Regions from separate parts of the Bacillus swezeyi genome, predicted to be linked through region 1. Evidence: riboswitches for the same ligand, from Rfam matches in the RefSeq annotation. Region 1 holds a riboswitch; each other region holds the start of a gene.

What was found. Region 1 has a riboswitch for S-adenosylmethionine ahead of RBH91_RS16790 (MetQ/NlpA family ABC transporter substrate-binding protein). Riboswitches for the same ligand answer to the same signal wherever they lie in the genome.
Region 2: another riboswitch for S-adenosylmethionine. It lies ahead of mtnK (S-methyl-5-thioribose kinase); the one in region 1 lies ahead of RBH91_RS16790 (MetQ/NlpA family ABC transporter substrate-binding protein).
Region 3: another riboswitch for S-adenosylmethionine. It lies ahead of RBH91_RS06960 (methionine biosynthesis PLP-dependent protein); the one in region 1 lies ahead of RBH91_RS16790 (MetQ/NlpA family ABC transporter substrate-binding protein).

The regions. Positions count from the first base shown of each region.
Region 1 is NZ_CP133085.1:3,391,850-3,396,655, reverse strand. It holds gene RBH91_RS16800 (ABC transporter permease) at 1-1,208, shown strand, start outside; gene RBH91_RS16795 (coiled-coil domain-containing protein) at 1,238-1,912, opposite strand; SAM riboswitch class I at 2,042-2,147, shown strand; gene RBH91_RS16790 (MetQ/NlpA family ABC transporter substrate-binding protein) at 2,209-3,030, shown strand; gene RBH91_RS16785 (MDR family MFS transporter) at 3,161-4,345, shown strand; gene RBH91_RS16780 (DUF4257 domain-containing protein) at 4,562-4,806, shown strand, end outside.
Region 2 is NZ_CP133085.1:1,652,554-1,657,359, reverse strand. It holds gene RBH91_RS08210 (pyridoxal phosphate-dependent aminotransferase) at 1-553, opposite strand, end outside; gene RBH91_RS08205 (carbon-nitrogen family hydrolase) at 648-1,427, shown strand; SAM riboswitch class I at 1,510-1,653, shown strand; gene mtnK (S-methyl-5-thioribose kinase) at 1,736-2,929, shown strand; gene mtnA (S-methyl-5-thioribose-1-phosphate isomerase) at 2,935-3,996, shown strand; gene RBH91_RS08190 (hypothetical protein) at 4,004-4,117, opposite strand; gene RBH91_RS08185 (methylated-DNA--[protein]-cysteine S-methyltransferase) at 4,208-4,705, opposite strand; gene RBH91_RS08180 (PAS domain S-box protein) at 4,713-4,806, opposite strand, start outside.
Region 3 is NZ_CP133085.1:1,440,465-1,445,270, forward strand. It holds gene RBH91_RS06940 (esterase family protein) at 1-179, opposite strand, end outside; gene RBH91_RS06945 (helix-hairpin-helix domain-containing protein) at 331-780, opposite strand; gene RBH91_RS06950 (DinB family protein) at 795-1,283, opposite strand; gene RBH91_RS06955 (helix-turn-helix transcriptional regulator) at 1,362-2,309, opposite strand; SAM riboswitch class I at 2,438-2,554, shown strand; gene RBH91_RS06960 (methionine biosynthesis PLP-dependent protein) at 2,618-3,739, shown strand; gene metC (cystathionine beta-lyase) at 3,732-4,806, shown strand, end outside.

The DNA of each region.
Region 1 (4,806 bases):
CCGTCGGATTCGGACTGCAAAAATCATTGACCGATCAGCTGATGAAGGAACAGGTTGTGACGAAAATCGATATTGTCGGTAAAGAGGGGCAAAGTGAAAAACCCCTTCAAAAGAAAGATTTAAATGAGTTTGCAGACCGAGATGATGTAGCGGCCATCATTGAGCGTACACAAGTGAATGTTCCTGTTGAAGCCAAATTAGGCGGCCGGGCCAATCAGCAAATTCCATATGTTACGATTACCGATATGGCAGCGGAGCAAAAGGCCAATATTGACCTGGACCGCGGACGGGTAGCGAAATCACCGAATGAAATTGTTGTCGGCTATCATTTTGGAGAGACATTCTGGACGAAAAAAGAAGCGAAGGAATATGAAAAGCAGCTCAGCAGTAATGCGGAAGATGTAAAAGAGCCAAAAGGCTATACAAAGGATATTCTCGGCAAAACGATTGAATTAAAGGTCTCAAGAATTGATCAGAAAACAGGAGAAAAAGGCAAAGAAAAAACGTACGATTTTAAAGTTGTCGGAGTGACAAAAAAGCCTTCATATGATTGGGCAACCGATGCGCATGTGTATGTCAGCGATGAAATGGCAAAACAATTCACCGGTTTTTTGAAGACGGACAAAGATGATGGTGCCATTCAAAAAACGTTGTCTGTTTTTGCGGACAGCTTTGAGCATGTTGGACAGCTGACAAGCGATTTGGAAGACAAAGGGTTTTACGTTGATTCAGTGACAAAAAAGCTTGATAGTATCAATGTGTTTTTCATGGCTTTTAAAATCGGCCTGATTTTCGTCGGCGTCATTGCCGTACTCATTTCCGCGATCGGAATTTTCAACACGATGACGATGGCCGTCAAAGAGCGCACGCAGGAGATCGGTATTATGAAAGCGATCGGTGCGAGCCCGAATGTGATTCGGAAAATGTTTTTGATGGAGAGCGCCTATATCGGCATCATCGGATCTGTTTTCGGCGTGGTTATTTCTTACGGCGTCAGCTTTCTAGTGAACAAAATTGTTCCGCCGATTCTGGCGTCCATGACTCAAGGCGGAGGGGAAGAGTTCAACATTACATTCTCTTATATTCCGTTGAGCCTTGTCATCATCGCAACCGCCATCAGCGCGGGCGTCGCGATGCTTTCCGGCCTCAATCCGGCCGTCAAAGCGACAAAAACGAACGTGCTGACGGCATTAAGAAGAGAATTATAAGGTGAAAAGCCGGCGCTATGCCGGCTTTTTTATCGTTTAGGCGGACTGTATCCAGCTGCCCTGGCTTCTTTTTCTGAGCAGAACCATTGGACGACGTTTTTCGTGCGGTTGTAGTATGTACTTCCCGGTGTATGATAGATGTGGTTGACGCTTCCCTTAATTTTGCACTCTTGATTGCTTTGAGCGGTGTTTTCCGAAGATTCGCCGCTGTTGTTTGACGGGGCTGTAGCAGAAGCGCTCTTCTCTTTTGACGCCGCTTTTGCATTCCCGCTTTTCACTTCTGCTTTTTCCAGTTTTTCAGTCAGGGATGTTTTGTCTTTCGTCAGCTCGTCTTTTTCTTTGTTGAGTTTTTCGTTTTCTTTTTTCAGCGTTTCATTCTCTGTTTGGGTGGCTGTTAGTTTTTCTTTTGCTTGTTTGAGCTGCTGTTTTAATGCTTTTTGTTCTTTTTGTAAATTTGACTTTTCAGAGGTTAATTCTTTCACTTGTGCTGTCAGATTTTCCGGTTTTTTCGTATCGGCATATGTCTCTTGATCGTTAAATGGTGCTGTGATGATGAGAAGGAGGAGCCCGCCGATAAAACAAGGATAGAAGATTTTTCTGGAAAACCTTTTATCTTTTGAAAAGAGCTTTCGTATAAAATGAAATGCAAAATAGCCGATCGAAAAAATAAGAGATAAAAACCCGATCATCATTAAGAATGCCATTATTCCTCTCCTTTCTGTTTTGATATTCATATTTTAACTCATTATGAAAAAAATGTTTACAATGAAAAACTTCTTGCAAATCTAAATATTCAAACGTAAAATGGAGAAATCATTTAAAAATTAATATTGAGCTTATGAAGAGAGATGGAGGGACTGGCCCTGTGAAATCTCAGCAACCTGCATATGCAAGGTGCTAAATCCAGCAGAATGTCAGATGCATTCTGAAAGATAAGTTGAAGAACAACTCTTTCAGATTAGCTGAAAGAGTTTTTTTTATGATGGAGGAGGAGAATAACATGAAGAAATATGTAAAATGGGCGTCTGCACTTGTATTAACGAGCATCATCACACTCCTTGCCGCATGCGGAAACGGCGCGGAAAGCGGAGGCAAGACGATCAGGATCGGCGCAACCGCAGGTCCGTATTATGATATGGTCACAAAGGCGATTCAGCCTGAACTTGAGAAAAAGGGCTATAAAGTAGAGACCATTGAATTTACCGATTATGTTCAGCCGAATACAGCATTAAGCGAGGGCGAACTTGACGCCAATCTGTTTCAGCATGAAGTCTTTATGAAGGCATACAATCGGGAAAATCATAAAAACCTCACCGGCCTGATGACAGTGCCGACGGCGCCGATGGGGCTTTATTCAGAAAAATATCAGGATTTGAAAGATGTTGAGGCCGGTGCGGAAGTGGCCATTCCGAATGATCCGGCTAACGCCGCCAGGGCATTTTTAACATTAAAGGATCAGGGGCTGATTAAGCTTAAAAATAATATCGATACATTAAAGGCCTCGGTTCACGATATTGCGGAAAATCCAAAAAAATTGACATTTAAACAGCTTGAATCTGCGAACCTGCCGCGGGCTGTGGAAGATCTGGATATCGCCGCTGTGCCCGGAAATTTCGCCCTGTCGGCCAATATGAAGCTGCAGGATGCACTGGCGCTTGAAAATATGCCTGACCGCTACCGCAATCAAGTCGTTGTGGATGGAAAAAACAAAGATAAGCAGTTTGCCGAAGATTTAAAAGAAGTGATCAAATCCAAGGCTTTTGAAGAAACCATTGATCAAGCATTTGCGGGTTTTGGAAAGCCGAAATGGATGACGGAATAGCAAAGTGCAAAAAATCTCCTTTAGCAAAAAGGGGATTTTTTGCGGCCGAAAATCAAAACCTGTCAATTGAAAAATCCGCCCGAAACGAATAGAATCTAGGAGGAACTAAAATCAGAAAGAAGGAAACACAATGCCGCGAACGTTATGGCTTTTGGTCATCGGGATGTTTATCAATGTAACAGGAGCTTCTTTTTTGTGGCCGCTGAATACCATCTATATCCATCAGCATTTGGGCAAGTCATTAACGGCTGCCGGATTCGTGTTAATGCTGAACTCAGGTGCAAATGTCATCGGCAACTTGTGCGGTGGATTTCTATTTGATAAGATCGGCGGTTTTAAAACGGTTCTTTTAGGAATCGTCATGACGTTTGCATGCCTGTCAGGGCTTGTCTTTTTTCACGACTGGACCGCTTACATTCTTTTGTTGACAGCAGCCGGCTTTGGCTCCGGCATTGTTTTTCCGGCCTGTTATGCAATGGCCGGTTCGGTTTGGCCTAAGGGCGGAAGAAAAGCATTTAATGCAGTGTATGTGGCGCAAAATGCGGGGGTTGCAGTTGGTTCGGCGCTCGGAGGACTTGTCGCTTCCTTTTCCTTCACTTATGTATTTCTTGCGAATGCGATGCTTTACGCGGTGTTTTTCTTGATTGCATTTTTCGGATTTAAACATATTCGGACGGAAAAGACCGTTCAGTCATCCGTTTTGGATCACGCCGATTCGGTTAGCGTGAAGCCGAGGTTTCACGCCCTCATGATCATATGTACGGGGTATCTTCTGGGCTGGATCGCTTATTCTCAATGGTCTTCCACCATCGCTTCACATACTCAGGAGCTTGGTGTATCTCTTGGCCAGTACAGCCTGTTATGGACTGTGAACGGCGCGCTTATCGTCTTTGGGCAGCCGCTTATCGGCTTCTTTGTCAAACGATTTGCCGAATCGCTGTTAAAACAGATCGTGATCGGCTTTGTTATTTTTATGTTCGCCTACGGTATTCTGTTTGCGGCAGAACAATTTCAGGCATTCCTTGCTGCGATGATCGTGCTGACGATCGGTGAAATGCTTGTATGGCCGGCTGTCCCTACAATAGCAAACCGTCTCGCTCCACAGGGAAAAGAAGGTTTTTATCAAGGGATTGTCAACAGTATGGCCACCGGAGGAAGAATGGTCGGGCCTCTTTTTGGCGGGATGCTTGTTGATTTTTTCAGCATGCAGGCTTTGCTGGCGGTACTGATCGTTTTATTGATGATCGGTATCGGGACGGCATTTTTATACAGCAGGAAAGAGAAGCAGCTCCCCATCCAGCAGCACCAAGACTGACATAGAAAAAATAGGTAATTGTAATTACGTAAAAATGAATCAAATGAATCAAGATTATTACCTAAATCTTCACATATAATGGAAGAAACAAGCTTTTTTTCTTCTCAGACAGAACACATTTTCTGTATGGTAGTATCGAATATCATCGCAAGGGGTCTAGGGGGGCTGCTCGATGGCCTGAAGTCGCTTGACTAAACTAAGGGCTTTAGGAAGGTGATGAAGATGCTGCATCAAGTTTTGGTTGCTTGTTTGATTGGAGGGATTATGGGGGTTCTCGGGCACATTAAAAAAAGAGGGCGCCTTGAGAAACCGAGAACGACGAAACGATTCATTTACCTTGGTTTTTTTGAAGATATCCTTGTCGGTATGGTTGCTTCTATTTTGCTTGTGTTATCTGCGGAACCTGACTCGGGAGTTCAGCTTGTGGTGTTATCGATTATTGCAGGCTATGGCGGTGAAGC
Region 2 (4,806 bases), 1.7 Mb from region 1:
TAGCCTGGGCTCCCGTCGGGTTGTTCGGATAGTTCAAGTACATCAGCTTCGCTTTTTCTTTTACATCTGCCGGAATCACGCTGAAGTCGGGCAGAAAGTGATTGTCCTTTGTGAGCGGCATCGTTTCCATGACGGCTTTTGCCAGCTCAACACCTGACCAATAATCGGGATATCCCGGGTCAGGAACAAGCACGGCATCACCCGGGTTTAACAGACATTGCGGCAGCTCTACGAGACCCGCTTTTCCTCCAAACAATACGGCGACTTCCCGTTCAGGATCGACAGAAACGCCATACTCTCTTTTATAAAATTCGGCTGCCGCCTCTTTCAGCGAACGGCTCCCGCGAAAAGCGGAATATTGATGATTTTCGGGGTTGCGCACGGCTTCTGCCATCGCTTCGACAATATGGTCCGGTGTCGGCTGATCGGGATTTCCCTGACCGAGGTTGATCACATCATGGCCGGCTGCGATTTTTGCATTCACCTTTTTGACCAAGGAAGCAAAAAATTGCTCCGGCAGCTCTTTTAGCACATTTGAAAGCTCAAATTTCATTTTTTTCACCCGCTTTGAAAAATTCTTGAAATGATAGTCCATCATCATATATTGTTAAAGGTAAAATGTAAAGTAAAAAATGAGGTGACCCAGAGTGAAACGGACGATTTCCTGCCTGCAATTCAATATATCTTACGGCAACCCTTCAGAAAACTTCAAAAAAGCAGAACGGCTGATTGAAGCGGAAAGCAGCCATGCGGATATCCTTGTTCTCCCCGAACTTTGGACGACGGGTTATGATTTAAAAAACCTTGATACAATCGGCGACGAAGACGGAAAACAAACCAAGACATGGCTTCAGAAAACGGCGAAAGCGAACAATGTCCATATTGTGTGCGGTTCAGTCGCCGTTAAAAAAAAGAATGGTGTATACAACACCATGTACATCGCAGACAAAAACGGAAACCTGATCAAAGAATACAGCAAAGCACACCTTTTTCAGCTGATGGATGAGCATCTCTATTTATCTTCCGGTTCGGCTGACGGCAGTTTTGAGATTGAAGGTGCACGAGCTGCGGGATTTATCTGCTATGACATCCGTTTTCCGGAATGGATCAGGAAGCACACTTCAAAAGGAGCGGGCATCATCTTCGTATCGGCGGAATGGCCCCGGCCGAGGCTCGATCATTGGCGAAGCCTTTTAATAGCCAGAGCCATTGAAAATCAATGCTTTGTCGCAGCTTGCAACTGTTCAGGAAAAGACCCTGCAAACGAATTTGCCGGCCACAGCATGATCATAGATCCGCTCGGGCATGTACTCGCAGAAGCCGGACATGAAGAAACGGTTGTCAAAGCTGAGATTGATCTGAATGACATTGATCAAGCGAGAGGACAAATTCCGGTTTTTGAGGACATCCGCAAAGATTTATATTAAAAAGTATTGACAAGAAAACCGTGATACTGGTAACATTTTCAGCAACTGATCGAACTGAAATTTCAAAATTTTATATTGATTTCTCTTATCGAGAGTTGGGTGAAGGACTGGCCTTATGACCCCAACAGCAACCGACCGTAATACCATTGTGAAATGGGGCGCGAGCAATTTTGCGCTGCTAGGGCACGGTGCTAATTCCATCAGATCACATTCTGAGAGATAAGAGAGGCGGATATGATGATTAGCCTCTTTCTCTCACTGAGAAAGAGGCTTTTTACTTTTGTTAACGACTTTGGGAGGAATCACATATGACCGTAACGAAAACCGCTTCATACGAAATTTTAACAGAAAGCTCAGCGGCCGCACTCGCGGTCCGCCTCGGACTTTTTTCGAGCAGCAGCACATTGACGTGCCGTGAGATCGGAGATGGGAATCTCAATCTTGTCTTCCATGTTTATGATCAGGGGCAACAGAAAGGCTTGATCATCAAGCAGGCCTTACCTTATGCGAAAGTCGTCGGTGAAAGCTGGCCGCTGTCACTGGACAGGGCGAGAATCGAAAGCAGCGCATTGATCCGTCAGGCTGAACACGCACCGCATCTTGTGCCAAAGGTTTATTATTCAGACACAGAGCTAGCCGTAACCGTGCTGGAGGATCTATCCCGCCTGCAAATCGCGAGAAAGGGACTGCTCGAAGGAAACGACTATCCGCACCTGTCTGAGGATATCGGAGAATTTCTCGGAAAAACGCTGTTCTATTCCTCTGATTATGCATTGGACCCAAAAATAAAAGAGCGGCTTGTGAAGCAATTTACAAACCCGGATTTATGCGATATTACGGAAAACCTTGTTTTTACGGACCCGTTCTTTGACCATGAAACAAATGAATTTGAAGAAGAGCTGCGTGATGAGGCAGAAAAAATGTGGAGCAATGAGGCTTTAAAACTTGAAGCGGAAAAATTAAAAAAGCAGTTTTCAACTTCGGCTGAAACGCTCATTCATGGCGATTTGCATACAGGCAGCATTTTCGCCGGTGAAAGCGTAACGAAAATCATCGACCCCGAATTTGCTTTTTTCGGCCCGATCGGTTTTGATATCGGCCAGTTTATCGCCAATCTGCTGTTGAATGCACTGGCCCGCGAAGAAAACAGACGCGCGCCTTTATACAGCCATGTCGAAACCGTTTGGAACACATTCAGCCGCACATTCAGCGAAGCATGGGAAAAGGACTGTCTTGATCACTACAAAAGCACACCTGGAGAACTTGAAGCCGTCCTGAAAAAAACATTCGAAGACGCCGCAGGCTTTGCCGGCTGTGAAATGATCCGCCGGACGATCGGCCTTGCCCATGTCGCCGACCTTGATGCCATCGTTCCATTTGAGCGGAGGATCAGTCAAAAAAAGCTCGCCCTTAACATAGGCGCAGAATTAATCGAAAAACGCAGCGATTTCCGGACGCCGAAAGATATCATTGAAGCGTTTCAGAACCAGCTGAAGGAGTGAATAAAATGCCAAAACAATTTGCGGTGCCCCGCTCTGTGGAGTGGGAAGAAACATCGGTTAAAATCTTAAATCAGCAAAAACTTCCCGAAAAGACGGAATATCTCCATTTAACAACGATGGAAGACATCTATGATGCCATTCAAACTTTAAAAGTGCGCGGGGCGCCGGCCATCGGGATCACAGCCGCGTTTGGCCTCGCCCTTTGTGCCCAAAACATCGATACGGCAGACGTGTTAGAATTCCAGCGGGAACTCAGAAAGCTCAAGGATGAATTAAATCAGGCAAGACCGACGGCCGTCAATTTATCCTGGGCTCTCAGCCGGCTGGTGAACTGTGCAGAAGGTGCAAGATCAGTGAATGAAGCAAAAACCGATCTCATCCATGAAGCGATTCAGATTCAGATTGAAGATGAGGAAACATGCCGGCAGATCGGACAAAATGCTTTGCAGCTGTTTAAATCGGGTGATAACATCATGACGATCTGCAATGCCGGTTCGATCGCGACAAGCCGATATGGCACAGCGCTGTCCCCGTTTTATCTGGCCAAAACAAAAGATCTTGACCTTCATATTTACGCCTGTGAAACAAGACCTGTACTCCAGGGTGCGCGCCTGACGGCATGGGAGCTCATGCAGGGCGGAATCGACGTCACGCTCATCACCGACAGCATGTCCGCTCATACGATGAAAGAAAAAAATATTTCCGCTGTCATTGTCGGAGCAGACCGGATCGCAAAAAACGGAGATACAGCCAATAAAATCGGAACCTACGGGTTGGCGATATTAGCCAAATCCTTTCAAATTCCGTTTTTTATTGCTGCTCCCCTGTCCACTTTTGACATCTCGATTTCATCCGGTGACGACATTCCGATTGAAGAGCGCGATCCAGATGAAGTCAGGCAGATCGCAGGGACTCAAATTGCGCCGAAAGGAGTGCCTGTGTTCAATCCCGCTTTTGACATCACCCCGAATCATCTGATCTCAGGAATCATTACAGAGAAAGGGATTATAACAGACAGATTTGAGGAAGAAATTGAAGCGCTTTTTTCCGCTAAAGCCGTTTTATAAGGACGCTTTAGCGGATTTTAATCCATTTCATGATGTCTTTTTTTTGTTCTGCTGTCAGGACATGCAGTTTGACGAACAATTCGGTGTAGCCGGCTATTTTTTGCGGGCGGCTTGATTTCATCGCTTCGTCCTCCTTTTTTACCAAGACCAACATTTTTAACTTAATAAAATTATATGTCGCTGGTGAAAAAAAAGAAACAGTGCGCTTTTATTATTTTCCTTTATAAGGAATATTTTCAATCTCAAGCAGCACCGCTTTTTTATCTGTTTCATTTCCTGCATACCCTGTCAGCGTATTGTTTTTTCCGATGACACGGTGGCACGGAATCAAAATCGGAAGCGCGTTTTTTTTGTTCGCCTGGCCGATTGCCCGAACCGCTTTAGGATTTCCGATCGCACAGGCGATATCTAAATAGCTCCGCGATTCACCGTAAGGAATGGACAGCAGCGCTTCCCACACATTCTGCTGGAATGCCGTCCCCTCTTGGTGCATCGGGAGCTTGAATGCTCTGCGCTCACCTCTGAAGTATTCTTCAAGCTGCCGCTTTGCATCTTGCAATAATGCCGTCTCCATCAGCTTGAGCCCTGAATCTTTTTCTTTCAATATCTCCAATTCTTCTTTACCGAAAAGCACATGTGTAATGTGCTCGTTTTGCTCGACGATATATGCTCGTCCAAATGGCGAGGTCACCTCAATATAAAAACTCACGATGTGATTAAGCCTCCTCCTGCTGTTGTCTGATTGGGAGCGTCAGATGAAAAGTCGTGCCTTTCCCGGCCTCACTTTCAACCTCAATTTTCCCTTTGTGC
Region 3 (4,806 bases), 2.0 Mb from region 1:
TCAAGCTGCCGGCTGATGCGGCCGAGCCGGAAGTAGTCATGTCCATCCTGGGCGATGATGACATGATATTTGTAGAGCGGGGAATAGGATGCAGGCAAATACACCAAAAGCTCCATCTCTTCGCCGAGCTCTTCTGAAAAAAGCCTTTTCTCCTGAATGACGCCTGTTTTAATAGCCAAGATGAATTCCTCCAGAAATGATGTTGTGAACGTTTCCATACATTGTAACACGAATTTCGCGAAAATTCTCTTCCGAAGGCGCAATTTTCGTTTCGGCATATCCGCGCGAAAAAGAGCTGCCGTTATGATCAGCAGCCCTGAGCTTGGTTGATTATTTTTTCTCGTACCAAGGGATTGACGGTCTGTCCGCGGGATATCCGTATTGTTGCCGATATCGTTTTCTTTCAGCAGTGAAATCCCACCAGCTTTTGCCGCTTCCGGGATGGTTGGCGTAATGGACGATGCAGCGCAGCGCATCTTCTGCACAAGGGTCTTCCCAATAGCCTTTTAGCTTTTCCAGGCGAATGATCAAATCTGCGCCTGTTTCATGCTTGATTTCTGCGAGAGAATAATAGCCTAAATCAATGACGGACTGAGCTATTTTCGGCCCGATGGAAGGGACCGTTTGAAATTGGGCGAGCGCTTTGATGTATTTTGCCCGCGCCAAAGGTGAATCGAGCGCCTGAGCGAGGCTTGACAGCTCCAGTTCTGCTGCATCTTTCATTTTTATCCGTGCGGCTCTTAGGTTTGACCGCTCTTGTTCTGTCAAAGGCAGTTTCATGTGATCACCTTCATTCAAATATACAGATCGAACATGTTGATATGATAGCCGAGCTGTTTCAAATAGTTAAACAATTGGGCCCGGTGATGGAAGATGTGGGTGAGCGTTTCCGTCAGCCAACGGCTTTGGGTCATTCCTGTTTCAAGATAAAACGGCGTTGTCTTCTTTGTCAAAAATTCTTCATCTGGCATGGATGTAAAAAAGGATTTGAATTGCTCATAGCCTTTTTCCATCGCTGCCGTCATTTCCTCCGCGGATTGCAATGCCCCATACCGTTTTTCGAGCTCGGTGATATCGCTTTGCTTTTTCTCTCGCATGATAGCCAGATCCGTTTCCGGAATGGCGATGAGATGGTAAGCCAGCTCTTTCAGGCTGCGCATGTTATCGGTGGGGCGGTAAGGCCAATCGGCTTTCTTCACCTTTTGTAAAAGAAGGCATGTCGATCGAATCCCCGTTTCCATTTCGTGCAAAAGAACATCTCGTAATGTATGAACCGCATTCATCAGCGTCACCCTTTCTATTTGAATTCATTCATATTTTATCAGTTAATCCTGACAGCTTTTGTCATGATTCAAAAAAATTCAGCTGTAGCGCTTCAAAAGCTCGGCAGCTTTTTGCTTGAGGCGCAGTTTGATTTCCCTCGGTTCTATAACAGCGGCTTCAGCGCCCAGATTCCACAAAAGATCTGCAAAATAATCGATTTCCGTTCTTGGGATTTGCGTATTGATCGAGCCGCTTCCATCTTCATGTATATCAACGATTTTAAGCAAATCAAGGTCTGACATGGCCTTGCTTGTTCCGGTCCGCGTCAGTTCGGCGTGTAGACGGACAGGGTTCTCGCACCCGCTTTCTGAAGTCTGAATCCAGCTGTGAACGGACTCATAAGGAAGATCGCGGGCTTGTTCAACATCTGTTTTTTCCGCCCTTGCAATGCGATCTGCGCGAAACAGCCGGAAATCCTGTCTTTTAAAACAGTATGCCGGACAGTACCAGAAGCCATTCCAGCTGTATAAGCCGATCGGCTGAATGGACCTTTTCGTGCCGCCCGCCGTTCCTTCATAATGGATCGTCATAACGGATTGCTCTATGGCGGCGTCCAGCAAAGCGTTTAAATGCTCAACTGCCTTTGGACGGTTCGGATTCCAGAAGACGATCCTATCTTTCATTGTGTCGATCCGTTTCTGCATGTTTGCAGGGAGGTGATGATAAAATTTTTTCAAAACCGTTCTCGTTTCGGCTTCAAAGGGGAGCGATCCAAAAAACTGCAAAGATTGATAGGCAAAAAACATGGCAGCTGCTTCAGATTCTGTGAAAAAAAGCGGCGGCAGCATCGGCTCATTCAGTAAATAATAGCCTCCATTGGCGCCTGTTTCAGAATAGACGGGGACGCCGAGAGCGCTCAGCTCATCCAGGTCGCGGAGAATGGTGCGGTACGAGACGCCGAATTCAGCGGCAAGCTCCCGGGCTGTGAATCTTCGCTTTGTATGAATGGTCATCATCAGTTCGATCAACCGCTGTGTTTTAGGCATTCGCTTCCTCCAAATGTGACGTATGATTAAATCATACCACGATAAAAGAGCCGGAAAGATGAAAAAAAGCCTCTTGAAAAATGTCCAGATTTAGTTTAAAGTAAAGAACAATCAGAAAATTAAAGAGATTCTTATCATGAGAGGTGGAGGGACTGGCCCTTTGAAACCTCAGCAACCGGTATGCACTGATTTTGTCAGTGTACCAAGGTGCTAAATCCAGCAAGCGGATGCTTGGAAGATAAGAAGAAGCGTATAATCCCCTTCTTCTTATGAAGAAGGGGTTTTTACTTTTTAAAGGATGGTGTCATATGACTGAACATGTACAAACAACACTGGCGCAAATCGGAAACCGAAGTGATGAAATAACAGGAACCGTCAATCCGCCCGTTTATTTCTCATCTGCCTACAGACATAAAGGAATCGGAGAATCAACCGGATTCGACTATATCCGTACAAAAAATCCAACAAGACAGCTTGTGGAAGATGCAATCGCGAAACTCGAAGGAGGGACGCGCGGTTTTGCGTTCAGTTCTGGTATGGCTGCCATTCAGACGATCATGGCTTTGTTTCAAAGCGGTGATGAACTGATTGTCTCCTCAGATTTATACGGAGGAACATACCGCCTTTTTGAAAACGAATGGAAAAAATACGGCCTCCGCTTTTTATATGACGATTTTTCAGATGAAGACTGTATCAAGTCGAAAATCACGGAAAACACAAAAGCGCTGTTTGTGGAAACACCGACAAATCCGTTAATGCAGGAAACCGATATTCAAAAAGTCGCAGAAATCGCCAAGGCGCACGATTTGCTTTTGATCGTCGACAATACGTTTTATACACCTGTTTTGCAAAAGCCGATTGAATGGGGCGCTGATCTCGTCATTCACAGCGCGACAAAGTATTTGGGCGGCCACAATGATCTCTTGGCAGGGCTTGTCGTCTCGAAAGGCGAAGCGCTGTCCGAAGAGATGTTTCAGCATCAAAACGCCATCGGGGCCGTCTTATCGCCGTTTGATTCCTGGCTTTTGATGAGGGGCATGAAGACGCTGGCTCTCAGAATGAAGCAGCATCAGGAAAACGCCCGCGAGCTCGCGGCCTTTTTGGAAGCGCAAGAAGAGGTTGCCGATGTTCTTTATCCAGGACAGGGCGGCATGCTGTCATTCCGTATCCAAAAGGAAGAATGGGTCAACCCGTTTTTGAAACATTTAAAAACGATCTGCTTTGCCGAAAGCCTCGGCGGGGTAGAAAGCTTTATCACCTATCCGGCGACCCAGACCCATATGGATATTCCTGAAGAAATACGCATCGCCGGCGGCGTCTGCAACAGGCTCCTGCGCTTTTCAGTCGGAATTGAGCATGTATCAGATTTGAAGGAAGACCTTCAACAGGCGCTGCAGAAAGTAAAAGAGGAGGCGGTTCCGCATGAGTAATGGAAATTGGACGTTCGAAACAAAACTCGTCCACAATCAAAATAAAACAGATGAAGCGACCGGAGCCGTCAGCGTGCCGATCCAGCATGCTTCAACCTTTCATCAAGGCTCATTTGACCAGTTTGGCGAATATGACTACAGCCGTTCCGGAACGCCGACGAGGAAGGCGCTTGAAGACACGATAGCAGAGCTTGAAGGCGGGACGCGGGGATTCGCGTTTTCATCCGGCATGGCCGCTATTTCCACCGCCTTTTTGCTTTTATCAAAAGGCGATCATGTCCTCGTCACAAAGGATGTCTACGGCGGAACGTACCGCATGATCACAGATGTGCTGAGCCGCTTCGGCATTGAACATACTTTCGTCGATATGACCGATTTAAATGAAATTGCTTTAAACATAAAAGAAAACACTAAAGTCATCTACCTTGAGACACCGTCAAATCCGACGCTCGGCATTACGGATATAAGAGGCGTCGTCAAGCTTGCCAAAGCGCACGACTGTCTGACGTTCCTTGATAACACATTCATGACCCCGGCGCTGCAGCGTCCGCTTGAGCTCGGCGTTGATGTCGTGCTTCACAGTGCGACGAAATTTTTAAGCGGCCACAGCGATGTTTTATCAGGACTTGCTGTTGTTAAAGACAAAAAGCTCGGGGAGGATCTTTATAAACTGCAAAATTCGTTTGGAGCGGTTCTTGGCGCCCAAGACTGCTGGCTTGTGTTGAGAGGATTGAAAACATTGCAGGTGCGGCTGGAAAAAGCGAGCAGAACGGCTCAGCAGCTAGCCGAATTTTTTGCGAAGCATCCCTCTGTCAAACAGGTTTATTATCCGGGGCTGTCTTCCCATCCAGGCGCTTCCGTTCATAAACATCAGTCAACTGGTGCAGGAGCGGTGCTTTCCTTTGAGCTTGAGGATGCAGAAGCTGTTAAAAAGGTTGTGGAACATGTCTCACTCCCAGTCTTTGCTGTGAGTCTTGGCGCGGTCGAATCGATTCTTTCGTATCCGGCGAAAATGTCGCACGCCGCCATGCCGAAGGAAGAGCGGGAAAAACGGGGCATTACAGACG